One region of the Vibrio gallaecicus genome, then DNA from elsewhere that is predicted to be linked to it. Evidence: riboswitches for the same ligand, from Rfam matches in the RefSeq annotation. Region 1 holds a riboswitch; each other region holds the start of a gene.
The links. A riboswitch is a leader RNA that binds a small molecule or an ion and turns the genes downstream of it on or off. The one in region 1 is predicted to bind thiamine pyrophosphate.
Positions count from the first base shown of each region.

Region 2: another riboswitch for thiamine pyrophosphate. It lies ahead of thiD (bifunctional hydroxymethylpyrimidine kinase/phosphomethylpyrimidine kinase); the one in region 1 lies ahead of thiB (thiamine ABC transporter substrate binding subunit).
Region 3: another riboswitch for thiamine pyrophosphate. It lies ahead of thiC (phosphomethylpyrimidine synthase ThiC); the one in region 1 lies ahead of thiB (thiamine ABC transporter substrate binding subunit).

Region 1 is NZ_AP025490.1:2,901,205-2,908,679, forward strand. It holds gene thiP (thiamine/thiamine pyrophosphate ABC transporter permease ThiP) at 1-906, opposite strand, end outside; gene thiB (thiamine ABC transporter substrate binding subunit) at 951-1,961, opposite strand; TPP riboswitch at 2,013-2,132, opposite strand; gene OCU78_RS12635 (flavin prenyltransferase UbiX) at 2,176-2,799, opposite strand; gene mpl (UDP-N-acetylmuramate:L-alanyl-gamma-D-glutamyl-meso-diaminopimelate ligase) at 2,839-4,251, opposite strand; gene fbp (class 1 fructose-bisphosphatase) at 4,535-5,545, shown strand; gene ppa (inorganic diphosphatase) at 5,722-6,249, shown strand; gene OCU78_RS12655 (DUF2799 domain-containing protein) at 6,305-6,664, opposite strand; gene OCU78_RS12660 (gamma-glutamylcyclotransferase family protein) at 6,730-7,080, opposite strand; gene tamB (autotransporter assembly complex protein TamB) at 7,135-7,475, opposite strand, start outside.
Region 2 is NZ_AP025491.1:1,562,469-1,569,943, forward strand. It holds gene OCU78_RS21820 (DUF1365 domain-containing protein) at 1-249, shown strand, start outside; gene OCU78_RS21825 (LysR family transcriptional regulator) at 405-1,268, shown strand; gene OCU78_RS21830 (hypothetical protein) at 1,299-2,033, shown strand; TPP riboswitch at 2,149-2,260, shown strand; gene thiD (bifunctional hydroxymethylpyrimidine kinase/phosphomethylpyrimidine kinase) at 2,360-3,235, shown strand; gene OCU78_RS21840 (ABC transporter ATP-binding protein) at 3,225-4,151, shown strand; gene OCU78_RS21845 (ABC transporter permease) at 4,144-4,959, shown strand; gene OCU78_RS21850 (ABC transporter substrate-binding protein) at 5,122-6,054, shown strand; gene tenA (thiaminase II) at 6,148-6,882, shown strand; gene thiM (hydroxyethylthiazole kinase) at 6,897-7,475, shown strand, end outside.
Region 3 is NZ_AP025490.1:3,225,242-3,232,716, reverse strand. It holds rRNA gene OCU78_RS14240 (23S ribosomal RNA) at 1-1,022, shown strand, start outside; rRNA gene rrf (5S ribosomal RNA) at 1,150-1,265, shown strand; tRNA gene OCU78_RS14230 (tRNA-Asp) at 1,334-1,410, shown strand; tRNA gene OCU78_RS14225 (tRNA-Trp) at 1,478-1,554, shown strand; gene crcB (fluoride efflux transporter CrcB) at 1,814-2,197, shown strand; TPP riboswitch at 2,259-2,357, shown strand; gene thiC (phosphomethylpyrimidine synthase ThiC) at 2,492-4,441, shown strand; gene OCU78_RS14210 (thiamine phosphate synthase) at 4,441-5,736, shown strand; gene OCU78_RS14205 (HesA/MoeB/ThiF family protein) at 5,726-6,520, shown strand; gene thiS (sulfur carrier protein ThiS) at 6,517-6,726, shown strand; gene OCU78_RS14195 (thiazole synthase) at 6,729-7,475, shown strand, end outside.

The DNA.
Region 1 (7,475 bases):
CATGACCAAAGGTGGTAGCACAAGCAGTGAAACAGCTATGATCCAAAAGCTATCCCACCCTTTTGACCAATAAGTATCTTTCACTAAATACTTATCATCAGACTGTTGGCTAGGAGTAACAGAGATCGGTTTAGAGAGGCGTTGAATACTGATCGCGAGGACACCGCACAATAGCATTTGCCAAATCGCCAGTATCGCCCCCGCCTGTAAATCAAAATCAAACTTAATCGCTTGATAAATGGCGAGTTCTATAGTGGTCGATTTCGGACCGCCACCTAATGCCATGACAGTTGCAAAACTAGTAAAGCACAGCATAAACACTAAGCCACATACATGAGGAAGCTGCTGGCGTAACCTAGGCCATTCTACCCATTTAAACTTATCCCAATGCGTCATTCCTAAATGAGCACACAGCTTGTGCTGTTCTGCAGGCACCGTCTCAATCGCTTGTAATAAAAGCCGGCTAGCGTAAGGCAAATTGAAAAAGACATGCGCAAGCAAAATGCCATTTAGACCGTAGATTGAAAATGGGAGTTTAATATCAAATTGAGCGAGCCCTTTAGCCAACCAACCACTGTTGCCATAAATAGCTAGAATCCCAAACACACCAACGAGAACAGGAAGAACTAAGGTAGAGGCAAAAAGCCGCAATAAAATACTTCGCCCAGGGAACTGACGGCGAGATAAAGCATGAGCAACAGGAATAGCAAAAAGCACACTTAATACCATCGAAAGTGTAGCTTGATAGAAACTGAACTTTGTTACATGCCAATAGTAAGGGTCTGACCATACTTGGCTTATATCAAGAGTAGGGGCATTGCTAAGCAATGCCCCTACTGATGAGATAACAAAAGCGGCAATGAGTAACGCAACCCATAAGCCAATCTTTGGAATCGAATTTAACATGTCGCTCCGTTAAAAATGTTTCACTTGAGAACCAAAAAGAACGATTAAAATGTTAAAGCACTTTGCCATTCACGGATCCAAGTCTTACGATTTTCTGCTACTTCATCTGAAGAAAAGCTCAGTGCATTACTTGGCACTGTCAACGCTTCAAAGCCTTCAGGTAATTTAACGCCAGTCACAGGGTACATCCAATTTCCGGTTGGCATGGCAGATTGGAAGCCATCGCTTAAAATGAACTGCATGAATTCATCAGCAAGCTTTTCATTTTTGCTGCCTTTCACTTTTGCGGCAACTTCAACTTGGGTGTAATGACCTTCAGCAAAATTTGCGGCTGCGTATTTTGAGTCGCTTTCTGCAATAATGTGATAAGCAGGTGACGTCGTGTAAGAAAGCACTAAATCAGATTCACCCTCTAAAAACATAGAGTAAGCTTCAGACCAACCTTTCGTCACGGTTACTGTCTTTTTCGCTAGCTGTTTCCATGCTTGAGTCGTGTCGTCACCATACACAGACTTCATCCAAAGCATTAAACCTTGACCAGGTGTTGAGGTGCGAGGATCTTGATAAATCACTTTAAGGTCATCACGTTGCTCAACTAATTCTTTTAAGCTTTTTGGCGGGTTTTCTAGCTTTTCTTTATTGTAAACAAAAGCAAAGTAACCAAAGTCGAACGGTACAAACGTATTATCGCTCCAACCATTAGGCAGAGTAACAGCAGAAGTATCTACTTTATGCTCAGCCAATAAACCTGTTTTTTTCGCTTCAGCCATCAGGTTGTTATCTAAACCTAAAATGATGTCAGCCTTACTATTGCCACCTTCAAGACGCAGTCGATTTAAAATAGACACACCATCCTCTAAAGCAACAAAGTTAACATCACAGCCACACTGCGCTTCAAATGCTTTTTCTACTGCTGGTCTAGGTCCCCAATCAGCAGCAAAAGAATCGTAGGTATACACCGTTAATGTACTATTAGCCGCTAGTGTACTATCAGCAGCTAAAGCTGAAAATGAAGTCACTGTTGCTAAAGCAAGAGTAGTTAATGCAAATTTCACTGGACGCTCTCCATGGTCATGAGCGGCACAGGTTTGAGGGAGGATAAATAGGTAGGATCCTAACTCAATTCCTACGCCAGCATTATCTGGTTCAGGTTTACGGGTCCCAAGGTTAAACTTGATCTCAGCTAACATTCATAAATCGAATGCTTCGCTCCCCGATGAGTGATTTGGATTGTAATTGGAATTGACTCAATAAGCTATAACGATCCCGTTACTTGCGTTGATCATATCCCCAACGTGGCACTAAACCTTGCTCAACACCAAGGTGATCCAAAATTCTCGCCACCATAAAATCCACCAGATCTTCAATGGTCTTAGGTTGATGATAAAAACCCGGAGCAGCGGGCATAATAGTCACACCCATAGTGGATAACTTATGCATGTTCTCTAAATGCAGTGTAGAAAATGGAGTTTCTCTTACCACCAACAATAATTGTCCACGCTCTTTCATCACCACATCAGCGGCGCGTTCAATCAAATTATCTGACATTCCATGAGCGATAGACGCAACACTTCCTGCTGAACATGGGCAAACCACCATCTGCTTAGGAGCAGCAGAACCAGATGCCACAGGCGAAAACCAATCATCCTTGCCGCATACAATCAGCTTTTCAGGATCGCAATTTAAGTGCTTAACCAGCACCGCTTTTGCTGCGTCTGGACCCGCTGGCAATTTAAGATCATGTTCCGTTGCCATGACTACGCGAGCCGCAGAAGAAATGAGTAGATACACTTGATAATCAGCAGCAAGTAAACACTCTAATAAACGTAAGCCATAAGGGGCGCCAGAAGCGCCAGTAAAAGCTAATGTGATGGCTTTATTCTTTGTCGTCATGATCTCAATTACTTCTTATTAATAATTCTATGGTGAGTGTTAATTCTTGCTTGCAAGTGCATCCAGTAACTTTTGATGGATACCGCCAAAGCCGCCATTACTCATCACAAGTATTTGGTCTTGTGGTTGTGCTTCAGCAACGATTCTTGATACGAAAGCATCCATATCATCACTCACATAAGCGGGTTGATGACATGCGTCAGCAATATCTTGAACTGACCAATCAATATTATCAGGCTGGAACAAGTACGTGGAATCAGCTTGCTTTAAAGAGTCAGCTAATGTCTCTTTATGAACACCTCGCTTCATCGTGGCAGAGCGAGGTTCCAGAACCGCGATAATTTTCTGCTCACCCACCTTATTACGTAACCCACCTAAAGTAAGTTCAATTGCTGTAGGGTGATGAGCAAAATCGTCATACACCTTCACCTTCGCAACTTCGCCTTTTAATTCTAAACGACGCTTCGTATTAATAAACTTAGCAAGAGATTCACAGCCTAGGTCGGGAGTAACGCCCACATGACGAGCCGCTGCAATTGCCATCAATGCATTATTTACATTGTGGTCGCCAACAAGATCCCAATCCACCGTTCCGACTTTTTCATTTTGGAAGTAGACATTAAATTGAGAACCATCTTTAACTAACTTTTCAGCACGCCAATCATTCAAACTTTCTTCACTAGGCTGATTCACTAAAATATCAGTTTCTTGATTCAATGAAGCTTCACTGCTGTATTCAGTTTCACTCCAACAACCACGTTCCAGTACATCTTCAATGGCAGTATCTTGTCTTGGGGAGAAAATTCGACCATTGCTTGGAACAGTGCGTACCAAATGATGAAATTGACGCTTAATTGCCTCTAAATCATCAAAAATATCCGCATGATCGAACTCTAAATTATTCATGACTAAGGTTCTTGGATGGTAGTGAACAAACTTAGAACGTTTATCGAAAAAAGCACTGTCATACTCATCGGCTTCGACTACGAAAAACATACTCTCACCTAAGCGAGCTGAGATGCCGAAATTGCCAAGCACCCCTCCCACCAAAAAGCCTGGGGCATAGCCACAGTCTTCTAAAATCCAAGCTAACATGCTCGATGTGGTCGTTTTTCCGTGTGTCCCAGACACAGCAAGAACCCAACGGTCATGCAGTAAGAACTCTTGTAGCCACTGGGGGCCAGACGTGTATTTTAGATTGTTGTTAAGTACATATTCGACACATGGGTTACCGCGGCTCATCGCATTTCCAATCACCACTAAATCCGGTCTTGGCTCTAACTGCTGAGGATCAAACCCTTCAATAATCTCAATGCCTTGGGATTCTAAAAGCGTGCTCATAGGTGGATAAACATTAGCATCGCTTCCTGTCACTTTATGACCCAATTGACGAGCTAAAACAGCGGCACCACCCATAAAAGTGCCACAAATCCCTAAGATGTGAATATGCATAAGTTACTTCCAAATACTTGTCGAAAAGTGCTAGTGAAATGAACAATTTCTCAATAAAACTATTTGCATTACTTATCACGAATCGGCTTGTAAAAGCGAGCAGCAATGCAAAACAAATTTAGTCGACATTGTAACTGAGATCTCTGTCGCTTAGTTCATTACCATTAAAAAGATCTACCCCGTAGAATTTAACTTAAGTGTCTAGGTGAATAAAGCCCACTAGAGGTCAGGTTCAGTAGCACTAAAATCCCCCACTATATTTAGAGAAGCTTAAGGAATTAACATGTCTGAGATGCGCACCCTTGGCGAGTTTATTGTTGCAAAACAAAATGACTTCCCTCACGCAAGCGGTGATCTTTCATCCCTTCTATCATCAATTCGTCTTGCTGCAAAAATCGTAAACCGTGAAATCAATAAAGCAGGTCTAGTTGATATTACTGGTGCAGTTGGTACAGATAATGTTCAAGGTGAAGAGCAGCAAAAGCTTGATCTATACGCTAATGACAAATTTAAAGCCGCTCTAGAAGCTCGCGATCAAGTTTGTGGTGTTGCGAGTGAAGAAGAAGACGAAGCTGTTGCTTTTAACAAGGAACTGAACAAAAACGCTAAGTACGTTGTACTTATGGATCCTTTGGATGGTTCATCAAACATTGATGTGAATGTTTCAGTTGGTACTATTTTCTCTATCTACCGCCGAGTATCCCCAATCGGTACACCTCCAACTCAAGAAGATTTCTTGCAGCCTGGTAACAAACAAGTCGCTGCTGGCTATGTGGTTTATGGTTCATCAACCATGCTGGTTTATACTACAGGTAAAGGGGTAAATGGTTTCACTTACGACCCTTCACTAGGTACTTTCTGTCTATCTCATGAAAACATGCTGATTCCAGATGAAGGTCGAATCTACTCAATCAATGAAGGTAACTACATTCGTTTCCCAACGGGTGTTAAGAAATACATCAAATACTGCCAAGAAAGTGCGCCAAGTGAAGGACGTCCATATACTTCACGTTATATTGGTTCATTGGTATCTGACTTTCACCGTAACCTTCTTAAAGGCGGTATCTACTTATACCCGAGTACTGAAAGCCATCCTCAAGGTAAGTTACGTCTACTTTACGAATGCAACCCAATGGCATTTATTATGGAGCAAGCGGGTGGTACTGCGTCTGACGGAGTAACCCGTATTATGGATTTAAAACCAACTGAATTGCACCAGCGTGTCCCATTCTTTGTTGGCTCACCAAGTATGGTGAAAAAGGTTGAAGAGTTCTTGGAATTAAACCAAGACTAACCTAACTTCCAAATTGAAACGCTTACTTCGGTAGGCGTTTTTTTTTGCGAGGAAGATAATAATGAGAAGGTATTTTAACCCCGCAAAGTTTACCGCTTCGCCGATTTACAGCTAAAGTTGAATGATAGTTAACCAACTTAATATGGTTATTTTTATTTTAACGAAAGGAAATCGTAATGAGTCTAAACTTAGTTCCTGCGGGTCTATCCCTTCCTGATGATCTCTATGTTGTCATCGAAATTCCAGCCAATGCTGACCCTATCAAATATGAAGTTGATAAAGACTCAGGTGCAGTATTTGTTGATCGCTTCATGTCTGCTCCTATGTTTTATCCCTGTAATTACGGTTACGTGAATGACACTTTGTCTTTAGATGGGGACCCTGTAGATGTATTAGTCCCTACTCCCTACCCTCTTATACCGGGTTCTGTCATTCGCTGCCGACCAGTTGGGGTGTTAAAAATGACAGATGAGTCAGGAGAAGATGCGAAAGTATTTGCAGTTCCACACTCAAAGCTATCAAAAGAGTATGACCACATCCAGGATGTTGGGGATATTCCGGAATTATTGAAAGCTCAAATCACTCAGTTTTTTGAACGTTATAAAGAATTGGAAGTAGGTAAATGGGTAAAGGTTGATGGCTGGGCTGACATTGAAGCCGCTCGCGAAGAAATCCTAACGTCGCACAAAAGAGCGCAGCAATAAGAGCTTTGAGAGTAGTAAAAACACTAACCAATGAAGTTTACTACTCTCTTTTTAATTATATTGAAGAACCAAACATTGAGTGTCGCCCTTCATTATAATCACTTTGAAACCAGAAATTGATTTTGTCACAGATACCTAAATATGGTTCACCCTTAACACCTAATATATGGGCATTTTGAGAGCAATACTGTTCGAGACCCAGCTCATAACCTTGTTCATACGCCGTGTATGCATCGCTATCCAAAGCTGACAAAGAACTCGCTCTTACTAGCTGTTTTTCACTTTGCTTCACTTTTCCACTCAGTGCGGTTTCTTCTCCAAAATCCTTCCAATCACTCAAACTGGATAAAGCTGGAAGTGACACTTGAGAGCAACCTACAAGCATCAAGGAGACCGCTAATAATAAAAACTTCATAATCCCTCCATTAAGTAATGATGACTGAATTCGAATACTTAAATCATACTGAGTATAGTTACTATCTAGACCCTTTGGCACCAATCCCCAGAGATGATTTCACTTCCGTTCTGCGAAGTACTTAACTGATAGATATATACCCAAGCAGGACCAAAATCAGTCTGAATGGTTTCTCGGCGATACTCAACTGGGATATCTTCTAGTACATCAAGTTGTTTTAAAACCTCGTCATCCACCATATAGACTTCTCCAGATACCCTCTTCTTTCCAGAAATAATGCCAGGGTATGCGCCAAGGTCATATAAAGCGAATTCAGGTAGAGTTTCAAAGCTCCCTAGTAATTCACTAGAAGAAAGATAATGCGCGTTCGATTGCCCTTTCCTCAAAGTGCCATATACAAAAACGAGATGTTGCATTGACTTCTCCTTACTCTGAAAACCTATTTCTGTACCGCTTTAGATTCAGCTCAATTAATCAAATTCAAATTGGTAGAGCAGATCAACCGCGCTGTCTAAACCAGATACCGCTTCTACATAGAGGTCTTGCATCAAGCGATAGCGCACGGTGAACTCACCTAAGGAGTTAAATATACCTACGCCATATTTCACTTGAAGCCCAGGTAAAATATAACCACTCACTGTTACTTGAGAATCATCACCTGATCCAGCAGTGTCTAGCTGTAAGTCTTGTACACCAAAGGCTTCTCCAATCTCGCCGACTACTTTTCCGCTCTTAGCCAAGCTCAAGCCAATCAACGTCGTTGTCATGGATCCGCCACCAGATTCACCATCTATGTCTTGTCCACGCAGTA
Region 2 (7,475 bases), on a different replicon from region 1:
AGCACATTAGTCCATATTGAAAACCGAAAGCCCAATGACCAAAATATAGAACGCAAGGTATTCGATGCGACATTAGCCCTATCCAAAAGACCAATTTCGTCGCAAAGTTTATGGAATACTTTGCTTAGTATTCCTGCTATGACCTTCAAAATTGTGTTTGGTATTTACTATCAAGCCCTAAAACTCTTTATTAAAAAAGTCCCTTTCGTGGCACACCCTGAAACCAAAAGTGAGCCATCACAACGTTAGTTTTGAGACACAATAATCAATGTAATTTATGTCTCCAAGCCCCTCAACATCGAACACTATAATAAATAGTTATAGTGTCTATCTTTTAATCTCAATTTTTAGCCTATAATCTACACAAATACTGATGGTATAACGCGATTAAGGTTAACAGTCATTTGAACACCGATAAAATTAAAGCATTTGTGTACGCAGCTGAATGTGGCTCTTTTTCCGCAGCAGCCAAAAAACAAGGCAAAGCTCAGTCTTGGATTAGTAACGCCATCTCAGATTTAGAAATTGACCTAAATTTATCATTGTTCGATCGTAGTGGTTATAAACCAACTATTACTAACGAAGGTGCTGCCTTATTGTTTCATGCGAAGAACATGATCGCATCTGAAACGACGCTACTCAGCCATGCCCACCATTTATCTTCCGGCATTGAAGATCGGATTGTGCTTGCTATTGATGATTGGTTGATGACTAAAAAGATGCGCCAACTCATTGTCGATTTCCAACTAACATTCCCAACGGTTGAATTAGTGGTCAGGCAGTTAATGACTCAAGATATTGTTTACCTTATTGAGAAAAATGAAGTCGATGTAGGGCTCGCGACTGGACGCTGGTTCTTTGATAAAAGTATACGTTTTCAAACCATAGACTACATAGAAACCTGCTTAATTTGCTCCAAGGGTAATCCATTAACCAAAACACCTGTTGGGCATGCCGATTTGTTTGGTTTTAAACAAGTTTCACGCTCTAGTATCTATAACCTTGAACATAAATACATAGATTTACCGGATATCGAGAGAGTGAATGTTAGTGATATGGAGTCAGTGATCACCTTGGTTGAAAATGACATTGGCTGGGCAGTCATTCCAAAATCAGTCGCATTAGAAAATCAAGAACGAATCGATATCATTGAATCGGAAATCAGTGAAAAGGGGCACTTACTCAGAATTGAGCTTATCACCCCAGAGTTAAAGGCAAACGGAGTTGCAACGCAATGGCTTAAACGTCATTTGATTAATCATTACTAAATCGCCTTTAAAATTACGTCCTGGACTCCAATGCTAAATAAAACTCCAAAGTTAAAAAAATTGCTGGCTCTTAGCGCCTTACCTACCCTTATTGCATGTAACGATGTTGATGTTCAAAGCAAGGCTTCACTTCCAGAAAATAAACTAAGTGAAACCCAGATAGACAATAAACTAAAAGAGACTTATCAAGACGTTTCTGAACATTTAGGCATTGATTATGCGCACATTATTAGCATCTGCCACACCAATTACACCAATGCCATTGCTACGGATACAGCATACAATTTAAGTTGTCATTGGGACCCAACCACTGAAGATTTTTCTATCCATTATTCTGAGTTTGACGAACAAAATGAAGCCAATGCTCGTGGTGAGTTTTCAACCCTCAAACTCACCGTTAACCGCAGCCTTATAGAAGATAACCTAATCGGTATCGACGCTATGTTGTACTATCCAACCGGTTCAAAAATCAATGATGTCGAAAACTTGAATTTTGATATCACTGACGACTCAAAAAGCTGGAAAAATGCGCTTTCATATAGCTTTGATTTCGAGGCAATCTCGTCTGATAGCTCGTCTGTAATTAAAAGTACGAATGGTTCAACAACGAATGGGGTTCATATCTACAACCTTATCGATTCAGAACTGAAACGCTTTAGGATCTCTTCAGATGTTGAGTTGGCGAACAATCAAAAAATGATTAAAGATGAAATCGTCAATGATGTGCTTTTTTCAAACATCCATAACGCCATTGGTTATCTTTAACTCAAACGTAAATTAAAACTTATCATCCCATTTAGAATATCTACTTTAAGACTTTATAATATACTTAGGCTGTCTAAAATCAGTACCCCAAGGTAGGAAGTACTGTTATGATTATGCTCAATAGTCGGGGGGCAAATACAGTTATCTGAATTTGCTGAGATCGTGATTCGAGACCCGTTGAACCTGATTCAGTTAGCACTGGCGTAGGGAACTATAAGCATTGATCTGCGTAGTACTTCAATAGGGTCTTCACTCATTGTTCTCACTGCACGCCTTTCATCGATCTATGCCTGTTCTCCTGCGTCTTTTCGACAGTAGGAGCCATCATGACATCACCAATACAATCGCTTCATTCAGAATACCTTTCACAAAATACCATTTCAGATTTAACGACACCGATCGTTTTAACCATCGCAGGTTCAGACAGTGGCGGCGGCGCGGGTATTCAAGCTGATATCAAAGCTATGTCTGCAACTGGCAGCTTCGCTTGCTCTGTCATCACAGCTATCACTTCGCAAAACACTCAAGGCGTATCTGCCATTTTCCCCATCCCCTTAGAACACGTGGCAAGCCAGTTAGACGCTGTTTTCACCGATCTAAATATTGTGGCTGTCAAAGTCGGCATGCTGGCAGACTCTGAGATTATCAAAGTTGTTGCCGAAAAAATTAAGCAGTACCAACCAAAACATTTAGTTATCGACCCAGTAATGGTAGCGACCAGCGGTGATTTACTGCTGAAAGAATCGGCCATCAGTACATTAAAAGCAGAGCTGATCCCACTTGCGGATATTATCACCCCGAACCTACCGGAAGGTGCGGCTTTAACAGGGAAACCAGTGCCTGAAAGCGAATCTGACATGCAAGACATGGTTGAAGAGTTAAGAGCATTAGGCGCAAAGGCGGTTTTACTGAAAGGTGGTCATTTAGAGAAAGACGAAAACAGTAATGATTTGCTCATACTACCAAGTAGCTCATCTCTAATCAGTGCAAAGCGCTACCCGACCAAAAACACTCATGGTACTGGCTGTACCCTTTCTTCCGCTATTGCGTCTTTTCTAGCTCAAGGTAATGAACTAAACCAAGCGGTAAATTTAGGTAAAAAATACATATCTGAAGCGATTGCTCACGCGGATGAACTACAAGTTGGGCAAGGGCATGGACCAGTAAACCACTTCTATGCAGGGCATGCTAATGTCCGCTAATACTGCTGACATACAGGAAGCACCTGAATGTCAGCCAAAGAAACCAGTGCACGTAGACCATACAAGCCAGTTAAAAGTCGGTATTGAAATAAACAAGGTAGATGTCGAGATAAGCAAGGTCGGTATTGAAATAAATAATGCCAGCTTGCGTTACCAAGATAGTGCTGTAGATACCTTAGCTAACCTGCATTTACACCTTGAAGCTGGGAAATGGACAGTACTACTTGGTCGAAGTGGTTGCGGGAAAACCACCGTCTTACGTTATTTAGCTGGTTTGCTAGAAGACAAAGTCGAATGGAATGGCTCACTGTCTACCTCAGATACCCTGCCTTTGCAGGGTCGTATCGCCTACATGGCGCAGCAAGATCTTCTACTGCCTTGGCTTTCAGTGATTGATAACGTCTGTTTAAGTGAGCGTTTTATGACTCAGTCAAACGGCTCTATTTCTAAGCATTCAGCTTCTAAACACGATATTTCAAAACAGGCTACTTCTGCTAACAATGTTCAAGCAAAGGCTCTCTCACTCTTAAAAGCAGTCGGGCTGGCTGACTACGCAGATGCAAAACCTGCTCAACTTTCTGGTGGAATGCGCCAGCGCGTTGCATTAGCTCGAACGCTGATGCAAGACAAACCCGTCGTATTGATGGATGAGCCATTTTCAGCGCTTGATGCTGTCAACAGACATAAGTTACAAACTCTCGCCAGTGAGTTGCTTCAAGATAAAACCGTTGTGTTGATTACTCATGATCCCCAAGAAGCGGTCCGTTTAGCAAATAACTTGTATGTATTACAAGGCACTCCAGCTAATGCTCACCCTCTTTCAGTGCCTTCGACTTGTCCTCCTAGAATATTGGATGCGAAATGCGCAGAGCTCCAACAGGCGATACTCAATCAGCTGGAGCGTGATTATGAGTAACCAAACCAGTAATAACGCATTACAGAATACGGCATCAGTTGAAACGACGTTTAACCAAAAACAAGGCACCCACCCAGCGGTACGTTTGCTGATAAGTGGCACCGTGGTGTTAGGTTTATGGCAGCTCGTTGTAACGGCATTTGCCATGCCGAGCTTCATATTACCAGCCCCGCTAGAAGTCATGATAAAGCTCATAGAGCGCCATGACGTGTTACTCAAGCACACATGGGTGACCGCTCAAGAAATCATATTCGGCTTACTGCTTGGGCTTTCTATGGGGCTATTTTTCGCGTTGCAGATGTTGATGTTTGAGCCGCTCAAACGCTGGTTATTGCCCATCTTAATTGCTAGCCAAGCCATTCCTGTTTTTGCTATCGCACCAGTTTTGATGCTTTGGCTAGGCTATGGCATGGCTTCTAAAGTCGTGATGGCAGCCATCATAATCTTCTTCCCTGTCACCACTTGTTGTTATGACGGACTAAGAAATACGCCAAATGGCTACCTAGACCTTGCTAAAACCATGGGCGCATCTAAATGGCAACTACTCCGCCATATCCAATTGCCAGCAGCATTGCCAACATTAGCCTCTGGGATACGTGTCGCCGTTGTCATTGCCCCAATAGGCGCAGTCGTAGGCGAGTGGGTCGGCTCTAGTGCTGGGCTCGGATATTTAATGCTACAAGCGAATGCGCGAATGATCATTGATGAAATGTTTGCCGCACTATTCATTCTGGCGGTGCTATCCATCTCGCTTTATTTCATCACCGACAAAATACTAAAAAAAGCAATACCTTGGGAAAACCAATAATAAACCCAAGCTGCGAGCAATCTTAAAAGTAAAAACTCAGAACATGTCTCACAGACAACCATAATGCAAAAGGAAATGACAAAAGTGAAAAGTACTAATCTATTAAAGACTAAGCCATTAAAGACCAATTTACTAAAAACTAAGCTATTAAAAACCAAGCTAATGAGTGCTATCGCCCTGCTTACTTCTCTTACTTCAGGTCACGCGTTAGCAGCTGAAAAGCCAATGACACTTATGCTTGATTGGTTCGTGAACCCCAACCATGGTCCAATCGTTATTGCGCATGAACGTGGTTACTTTAAAGATCAAGGCATCGAAGTTGAGATACAAGAGCCTGCGGATCCAAGTACCCCAGCCAAACTGGTTGCAGCAGGTCGCGTTGATCTTGCGGTTACTTACCAACCAAGCTTAACCATGGATGTGGCAGCAGGCTTACCACTGGTTCGCGCTTCTACACTTATCGCAACACCACTCAATACTTTAATGGTGCTAGATAACGGCAAGAATGATTCATTAGCCGACTTAAAAGGTAAAAAAATTGGTATCGCGATAGCAGGCAATGAAGAAGCGACGATCGGCACTATGCTTGCTCAAGAAAATGTCGCATTTGAAGATGTTGAAACGATCAATATTGGCTGGGCGCTGTCTTCATCTCTTGCTTCTGGAAAAGTAGATGCTATTTGGGGCGGGTTACGTAACTTCGAAACCAACCAATTAGCACTAGAAGGGTTTAAAGCTAAAGCCTTCTTCCCTGAAGAGCACGGCGTGCCTGCGTATGATGAATTGGTTTTTGTCGCCAATGCAGATAAACATGATGCGAAAGCAATTCAAGCATTCAATAAAGCACTAGAACAAGCGACGACTTACATCGTCAACCACCCTCAAGAATCGTGGAAAGAGTTTGTGGCTTACTCGCCAGACACACTGAACAACGAACTCAACAAACGTGCATGGAACGACACACTTACTCGCTTCGCTTTGCGCCCGTCGGCTGTCGATCATAAACGTTACGATGACTACGCACAGTTTATGTATGACAAAGGCATCATCAAATCTCTACCTAAAGCGTCAAGCTACGTACCAACGTTTAACTAAGCTGATCTCAATAATTTAAGCCGAACTCATAAAATCATTCTGGATAAGTACCGAGAACTGGCTCTCGGTGCTTACTTCGATTAGGAAAGCACCATGAAATACCAAGATTTAATTCAAGCTTGCGAACAAGATTGGCAAGACTATACCGAGCATTCATTCGTTACTCAGTTAGCGAAAGGTACCTTAGAACAACCTTGTTTTTTACATTATCTCAAGCAAGATTTTTTGTTCCTGAAGCAGTATGCGCGTGCTTATGCCTTAGCTATTTATAAGGCAAAAACATTGGCTGATATGCGCCGAGCTTTACCTAGCGTCCATGCTTTGTTGGATTCTGAAATTGCCCATCATGTGACTTACTGCGAGCAATGGGGTTTAACCGAAAGTGATCTTGAAAATGAGCCTGAGGATTTCGGTACCGTTGCTTATACCCGCTATGTATTAGACGCGGGAATGACGGGAGACTTGGTTGATCTTTACGCGGCTTTAGCACCTTGCTCAATCGGCTATGCGGTCATTGGAAAAGCGTTAATAGAAAGTGACACTACGGTGCTGGAAGGTAACCCATACGCAAGCTGGATAAACCTTTATGGCGGTGAAGAGTTCCAATCAGGAGTAGCAACTGGCGCGGAATACTTCAACCAGCTACTGGCGGATATTGATATTAATAGCGAACGTGGCCAAAACATCGTTCATATTTTTAAAACCGCAACTCGCATGGAAGTGGCTTTTTGGCAGCAAGGGCTCAATATACTGAGTTCGATTAACAGCCAGTCTCACCCTATCCAATCTCAGGCTCAATCCGAGCACCCTCAGCCAAGCCATTCATGAATAAGGAACTAGCCGTGTTAATCGAAAAAATTACTCAAGCACTTAGTGCCGTTCGAGAGCAAAAGCCACTGGTCGTTAATATTACGAACTACGTAGTAATGAACAATACTGCGAATGCCTTATTGGCAATTGGTGCGTCTCCTATCATGGCGCATTCCACTCAAGAAATGGCAGAGATGATGTCATTTTCAGGCGCACTGGTGATCAACATTGGTACGCTAGACAGTGTATGGATCCCTCGCATGAGCTACGCTGTTGAGCAAGCGAATCTACACAATAAACCTGTCATTCTCGACCCAGTTGGCTGCGGTGCAAGCGCACTTCGCACTGAAACCGCACGTACTATCGCTCGACTAGCGAATAAACTCATTATTCGGGGTAATGCCTCTGAGATTATTGCTCTTGCCGGCGAGCAAGCACAAAGCAAAGGGGTCGATGCCCTAGATAGCAGCGATGCAGCGTTAGGAGCTGCGCAATGCTTGGTTTCAGAATACGGTGCTAACGTGGTTATTTCTGGCGAGACGGATTATGTCGTCACCCAAGACCAAATCGTAAAACTAAACAATGGGCACCAAATGATGCCCTACGTGACA
Region 3 (7,475 bases), 320 kb from region 1:
GATCGAAGCCCCGGTAAACGGCGGCCGTAACTATAACGGTCCTAAGGTAGCGAAATTCCTTGTCGGGTAAGTTCCGACCTGCACGAATGGCGTAATGATGGCCACGCTGTCTCCACCCGAGACTCAGTGAAATTGAAATCGCTGTGAAGATGCAGTGTACCCGCGGCTAGACGGAAAGACCCCGTGAACCTTTACTACAGCTTGGCACTGAACATTGACCCTACATGTGTAGGATAGGTGGGAGACTATGAAATTGCGTCGCTAGATGTGATGGAGTCGTCCTTGAAATACCACCCTTGTATGCTTGATGTTCTAACGTCGGTCCCTGAATCGGGATTACGGACAGTGCCTGGTGGGTAGTTTGACTGGGGCGGTCTCCTCCCAAAGAGTAACGGAGGAGCACGAAGGTGGGCTAAACACGGTTGGACATCGTGTGGTTAGTGCAATGGCATAAGCCCGCTTGACTGCGAGAATGACAATTCGAGCAGGTGCGAAAGCAGGTCATAGTGATCCGGTGGTTCTGAATGGAAGGGCCATCGCTCAACGGATAAAAGGTACTCCGGGGATAACAGGCTGATACCGCCCAAGAGTTCATATCGACGGCGGTGTTTGGCACCTCGATGTCGGCTCATCACATCCTGGGGCTGAAGTCGGTCCCAAGGGTATGGCTGTTCGCCATTTAAAGTGGTACGCGAGCTGGGTTTAGAACGTCGTGAGACAGTTCGGTCCCTATCTGCCGTGGGCGTTGGAAAATTGAAAGGGGCTGCTCCTAGTACGAGAGGACCGGAGTGGACGAACCTCTGGTGTTCGGGTTGTCATGCCAATGGCATTGCCCGGTAGCTAAGTTCGGAATCGATAAGCGCTGAAAGCATCTAAGCGCGAAGCGAGCCTTGAGATGAGTTTTCCCTGACGCTTTAAGCGTCCTTAAGGGTTGTCGTAGACTACGACGTTGATAGGCAGGGTGTGTAAGTGCTGCGAGGCATTGAGCTAACCTGTACTAATTGCCCGTGAGGCTTAACCATACAACACCCAAGGGGTTTTGTGGACTCATAGAAATACCAGACCTTGAATGAGTTTGAAGAGAACAAAAACAGCTTTCCAGATTATTTTGCCTTCAGTTTTTAAAACTGGAAGTAAAAGCAAAATTTGCTTGGCGACCATAGCATTGTGGACCCACCTGATCCCATGCCGAACTCAGAAGTGAAACACAATAGCGCCGATGGTAGTGTGGGGCTTCCCCATGTGAGAGTAGGACATCGCCAGGCTTTAAATTATAATCTTTAGGTTGACCAACCTGGAGATATGGACGCTCACTTAGTGAGTTGACCACTGCGGAGTGGTAGTTCAGTTGGTTAGAATACCGGCCTGTCACGCCGGGGGTCGCGGGTTCGAGTCCCGTCCACTCCGCCACTATTTAGGAAAAAGCCTTGCTACATGCAAGGCTTTTTTCGAATCTAACTTATGTTAGAAAAATTTTAGGGGTGTAGCTCCAATTGGCAGAGCAGCGGATTCCAAATCCGCGTGTTGGGAGTTCGAATCTCTCCACCCCTGCCATATTAAAAAAGCTCATACTTTTCAGTATGAGCTTTTTTTCTATATGGAAGAAAATAGTTGATTCCTATCTTAATACTCATCCATTCCGTTTTACTCGCCAGCTGGATCCAACTCCTTGATCAAGAAACTTACTTATTACTGAAACTACGATTAACGTGACAGCTGTAACTTTTTAAATTATCTGAATAATCTTATGTTGTTTACTCGATTTTATTTAGCTAAAAGCTAGAATGTAGCAAGTAATTTAATGGGGGGAGCTATGGGACAATTATCAATTTTGGGCTTTATCGCTGTGGGTGGTGCATTTGGTGCATGCTCACGCTATCTAATATCAGAACTTTGCGTCGCATTATTTGGGCGAGGTTTTCCATACGGAACTTTAACGGTTAATGTTATTGGCTCGTTTATCATGGGGTTATTAATCGCTGCATTTGAAAATGAGCTACTTGCTACAGAACCGTGGCGACAGATTATCGGTTTAGGTTTCCTTGGTGCATTAACTACCTTTTCAACCTTCTCTATGGATAATGTATTACTGATGCAGCAGGGCGCTTTTTTTAAGATGGGTCTGAATGTTTTACTTAATGTCGTATTAAGTATCTCCGCAGCATGGATTGGCTTCCAGCTTTTAATTAAATCTTAACTTTAGTTACAACAAATCTAACAGGTCGCTTGGTTTATCTAAGTTGATTTTATATACTCGATATCACTTGTCGGAGTGCCATATGGCTGAGACCGTTAATACGGGATCCGTTGAACCTGATCAGGCTAATACCTGCGAAGGGAACAAGAGTAGATATCTAACTAGTTTCTAGTCAATCTATCCTTAGATCACAGCTGAATTATAGGCGCGTGATCCCTCTTGTAGCATCTAATCCGCCAAGCATTTTTATCCAAAATAAATATTTGTTTTAAAAAACAAACAAGGAAGAATGCTATGTCGAGCCGTAAACAATCAAGATTGGAAGCGAAGCAATTTATTGATTCACTTTCAGTACAACCCTACCCAAACTCTAATAAAACTTATATTGAAGGTTCACGCCCAGATATCCAAGTACCTGTTCGTGAAATATCTTTGGCTGACAGCTTAGTCGGAGGTACTAAAGATGCCCCTATATTTGAGCCTAATGAGCCTATTCAAGTTTATGACACCTCAGGCTTTTACACCGATCCAAGTCATGATATCGACCTTTACAGCGGTCTTTCTAAGCTAAGAGAGAATTGGATTGAGGAAAGAAGCGATACTGAATTACTTGATGACGTAAGTTCTGTATATACGAAGGAGAGGTTAGAGGATGAGACTCTCGATGACCTACGTTATGGAAATCTACCACGTATTAGGCGTGCTACTGAAGGTAGTTGTGTTACACAGTTGCACTATGCTCGACAAGGTATCATTACTCCTGAAATGGAATACATTGCCATTCGTGAGAATATGGGGCGTCAAAAGTTTGCAGATGAACAGCTAAACCATCAACATCCTGGACACAGTTTTGGTGCCAATCTACCTAAAGAAATTACCCCTGAGTTTGTTCGAAAAGAAGTTGCTGAAGGACGAGCTATTATCCCTTCAAATATTAACCACCCTGAATCAGAGCCAATGATCATTGGTCGAAACTTCCTAGTGAAAGTGAATGCTAATATTGGTAACTCTTCAGTGAGCTCCTCAATTGAAGAGGAAGTTGAGAAGTTAGTATGGTCAACTCGTTGGGGCGGCGACACTGTGATGGATCTGTCTACTGGACGTAATATTCACGAAACTCGAGAATGGATACTACGTAACAGCCCTGTGCCGATTGGTACCGTTCCAATGTACCAGGCCCTTGAAAAAGTTAATGGCGTTGCTGAAGATCTTAATTGGGAAGTCATGCGTGATACGCTGATTGAACAAGCAGAGCAGGGTGTTGACTACTTTACTATTCACGCTGGCTTACTACTGCGCTATGTTCCAATGACTGCTAAGCGTGTGACAGGTATTGTCTCTCGTGGCGGTTCTATTATTGCGAAATGGTGTCTTGCTCACCACCAAGAAAGCTTCCTTTATACCCATTTCCGTGAAATCTGTGAAATCTGTGCAAAGTACGATGTTGCTCTGTCATTAGGTGATGGTTTACGCCCAGGCTCTATTGCAGATGCCAATGATGAGGCTCAATTCTCAGAGTTACGTACTTTAGGTGAGTTAACTAAGGTGGCTTGGGAGTATGATGTTCAAGTGATCATTGAAGGTCCTGGTCATGTTCCAATGCATCTGATTAAAGAGAATATGGATGAGCAGTTAGAGCATTGTCATGAAGCTCCATTCTATACGCTAGGTCCACTTACTACTGATATTGCCCCAGGCTACGATCATATTACCTCTGGTATTGGTGCTGCAATGATTGGTTGGTACGGCTGTGCGATGCTTTGCTATGTAACACCGAAAGAGCACTTAGGGCTACCAAATAAAGAAGATGTGAAGACGGGTTTGATTACATATAAGCTTGCTGCACATGCTGCAGACTTAGCAAAAGGCCACCCAGGAGCACAGATTCGTGATAATGCACTATCAAAAGCACGCTTTGAATTCCGTTGGGAGGACCAGTTTAACTTAGGTCTAGACCCTGATACGGCAAGAGCATTCCATGATGAAACCTTACCTCAAGAGTCTGGTAAAGTTGCGCACTTTTGCTCTATGTGTGGTCCTAAATTCTGCTCAATGAAGATATCTCAAGAAGTTCGTGAGTATGCAAAAGATTCAAAGCAAGTAGCGGCTGATCAAGCGATTGAAATCAAAATGCTGGATAACCCACTAAAAGGTATGCGTAAAAAATCGCAGGAATTTAGAGAGACAGGATCTGAGCTATACCATCTCGCAGTTTCCGACAAAGAGGCTCAGCTAGAGGACTAATCACAGTGAAAATATTAATCCCTACTCAAATTGTTGAGCTAACGGGAGAGATACAACACTGTTTATTAATTGCGAAGCAACAAGACTTTGCAATTAATCATGTTGAGTTGGGTGTAAGTCCAACTCCGTATTTCTCTTTAGTTGAAGAAGATAGCACCACTAACATTGGATTCAATGACGGTGGATTTGAGCTTAATCGCTCCGTAGAAGATTTTGTCCTTGAGTACAATCAAACAATACCCTTTGATGTGTTATTAGAGCGTCTAAGTTCAAGTGAGCAAAGTATTTTTGTTGGCTTGAAAGATACGGATAGAAGACTGGATATATGGTCGACTCTTGATGGTAACCGAGCTATTCATACATCTAGAAAACCGAATGACGTAGATACCTATAGACATATATCTTGGTTTGTTACTTTACTCGCTTTAGATTTCCCCATTGAAGATGCTTTGGTCATTGCTAACGCAGCTTCTAATGTTCCACGTGAAACATGGCCAAATAGTTTCGACGTATTCCCAGTTCCTATTCTTGAAGATAAGAGGCTAGGAATACATGTTGGTTGGGCGCACTCGAACAATCCGCTGACTTTCCCAAGCCTGATTAAATCTAGCTTAGGGCTATACCCCGTAGTAGACGACGTAAGTTGGATTGAAACGTTGCTGAAGTTAGGTGTTAAAACTATTCAGCTCAGAATAAAAAATCCGAATCAAGCCGATCTTGAAAAACAAGTCAAGCAAGCGATCTGTCTGGGTCAAAAGTATCAGGCTCAAGTCTTTATTAATGACTACTGGAAGCTGGCACTTAAACACCAAGCATTCGGAGTGCATTTGGGGCAGGAAGATATTGAAGAGTCAAACTTATTACAGCTGAGTGAGGCTGGAATTAGACTGGGGCTTTCTACACATGGCTATTATGAGTTACTTCGGATTATACAAATCAACCCAAGCTATATTGCCCTTGGTCATATCTTTCCAACTACTACAAAGCAAATGCCCTCGAAGCCACAAGGTCTCGTTCGTTTAGGTTTATATCAACAGTTGATTGATACGATCCCTTATTCACAAACTACATTGGGTTACCCGACTGTCGCCATTGGCGGTATAGATCAACATACAGCACCTGAAGTCTGGGACTGTGGTGTATCTAGTTTAGCTGTGGTTCGAGCGATAACTTTGGCTGATTCGCCAAAAGACGTCGTCAATTTTTTTGATGATCTGATCAATAAAAACCCTCGCCAAGAAATCCAGAAACCAACTTTTGTTCATCAACCTTTGGAGATCAGTCATGCTGAGTGATGAGCAATTCACTCGTTATCAAAGGCAAGTATCCTTAGTTGAATTTGGTGAGAGTGGGCAAGAAAAACTGCTGAAGAGTCATGTTCTTGTTATTGGATGTGGTGGGTTAGGTAACGCTGCAGCGCTTTATCTTGCAGCTTCAGGTATTGGAAAGCTGGTTTTGATTGATGACGACGTAATTGAATCATCTAACTTACAGCGACAAGTTGCTTTTCAGGATGACGATATTGGTCAAACGAAAACACAGGCGTTGGCTAATCGTATCCAAAAGCTTAACTCTGACTGCAAAGTTCGGGTGTTGACTAAGAAGGCTGATTATCAGCAATTATCCTTAGAAGTCATGCTTGCCGATGCAGTTCTTGACTGCACTGATAATTTCCCTTCAAGGCAGCAAATCAATCGCGCTTGCTTTCGAAATCAAACACCACTGATTTCTTCCTCAGCAATAGGTTGGAATGGCCAGTTTGTTGTTTTCGATTTTGAGCATTCAAGAGACTCAGGTTGCTACCGCTGCTTATTTCCATTTGATGAAAATGTGGAAGGGCAGCGCTGTTCAGATTCTGGAATTGTAGGACCTGTAGTAGGAACTATGGGCAACCTCCAAGCACTTGCCGCGATACAGAAGTTAGCGATGGGCGAGTTCATTGTACCTAGCCATGAACTTAAGCTGTTTGATGGCAAAACGATGAATTGGCAGAACCTGTCTATGCAGAAAGATGTAAGTTGCCCAGTATGCAATGAACAAAAAAGCTTAGCTGAGAAAGAAAGTGAGGTTATTGAGTGAATCAAATAACAATTAAAATAAACGAAAAGTTCGAAACGGTAGAAAGCCATTCGTCACTTGCTGACATCATTAAAGCTTTATCTCTTCCTGATTTTGGCTGCGTCTTTGCAATAAATAATACCGTTATTCCACGTAACCAATGGCAACAAACGGTCATGAATGACGGTGATTCAATTTCTCTTTTTCAAGCGATCGCAGGCGGATAAACATGTTAACTATAGCGGATAAAGTTTTTGAATCTCGCCTGTTTACGGGCACGGGAAAGTTTTCAAATAACCAAGTAATGGCAGAAGCGATAAAAGCATCGGGGTCTCAGTTAGCTACAATGGCACTCAAGAGAGTAGATATTCATTCCCAAGATGATGATATCTTACGCCCGATTTTGGATGCTGGAGTAAACCTTCTTCCAAATACATCAGGTGCTAAAAATGCGAAGGACGCAATTTTTGCTGCGCATCTAGCTCGTGAAGCTTTAGGTACTAATTGGCTTAAATTAGAGATTCACCCAGATCCAAAATATCTACTACCAGACCCTATTGAAACATTAGCTGCGGCTGAACAATTGGTTAAAGATGGTTTTGTCGTTTTGCCATATTGCCATGCAGACCCTGTTCTATGTAAACGTTTAGAGGAAGTAGGCTGCGCAGCAGTGATGCCTCTTGGTGCACCTATTGGTTCAAACAAAGGTGTTGTGTCTTCAGATTTCATCGAAATTATTATTGATCAAGCAAACGTACCAGTCATTGTTGATGCTGGTATCGGTGCGCCTTCACATGCTGCGAAAGCGATGGAAATGGGGGCGGATGCCGTTTTGGTTAACACTGCTATTGCTTCTTCGAATCACCCCGTGGAAATGGCTATTGCTTTTAAGTTAGCAGTGGAGGCTGGACGAATGGCATATCAATCTGGCTTAGCGGGTCAAGTTTCCCATGCTGTAGCATCAAGCCCACTGACC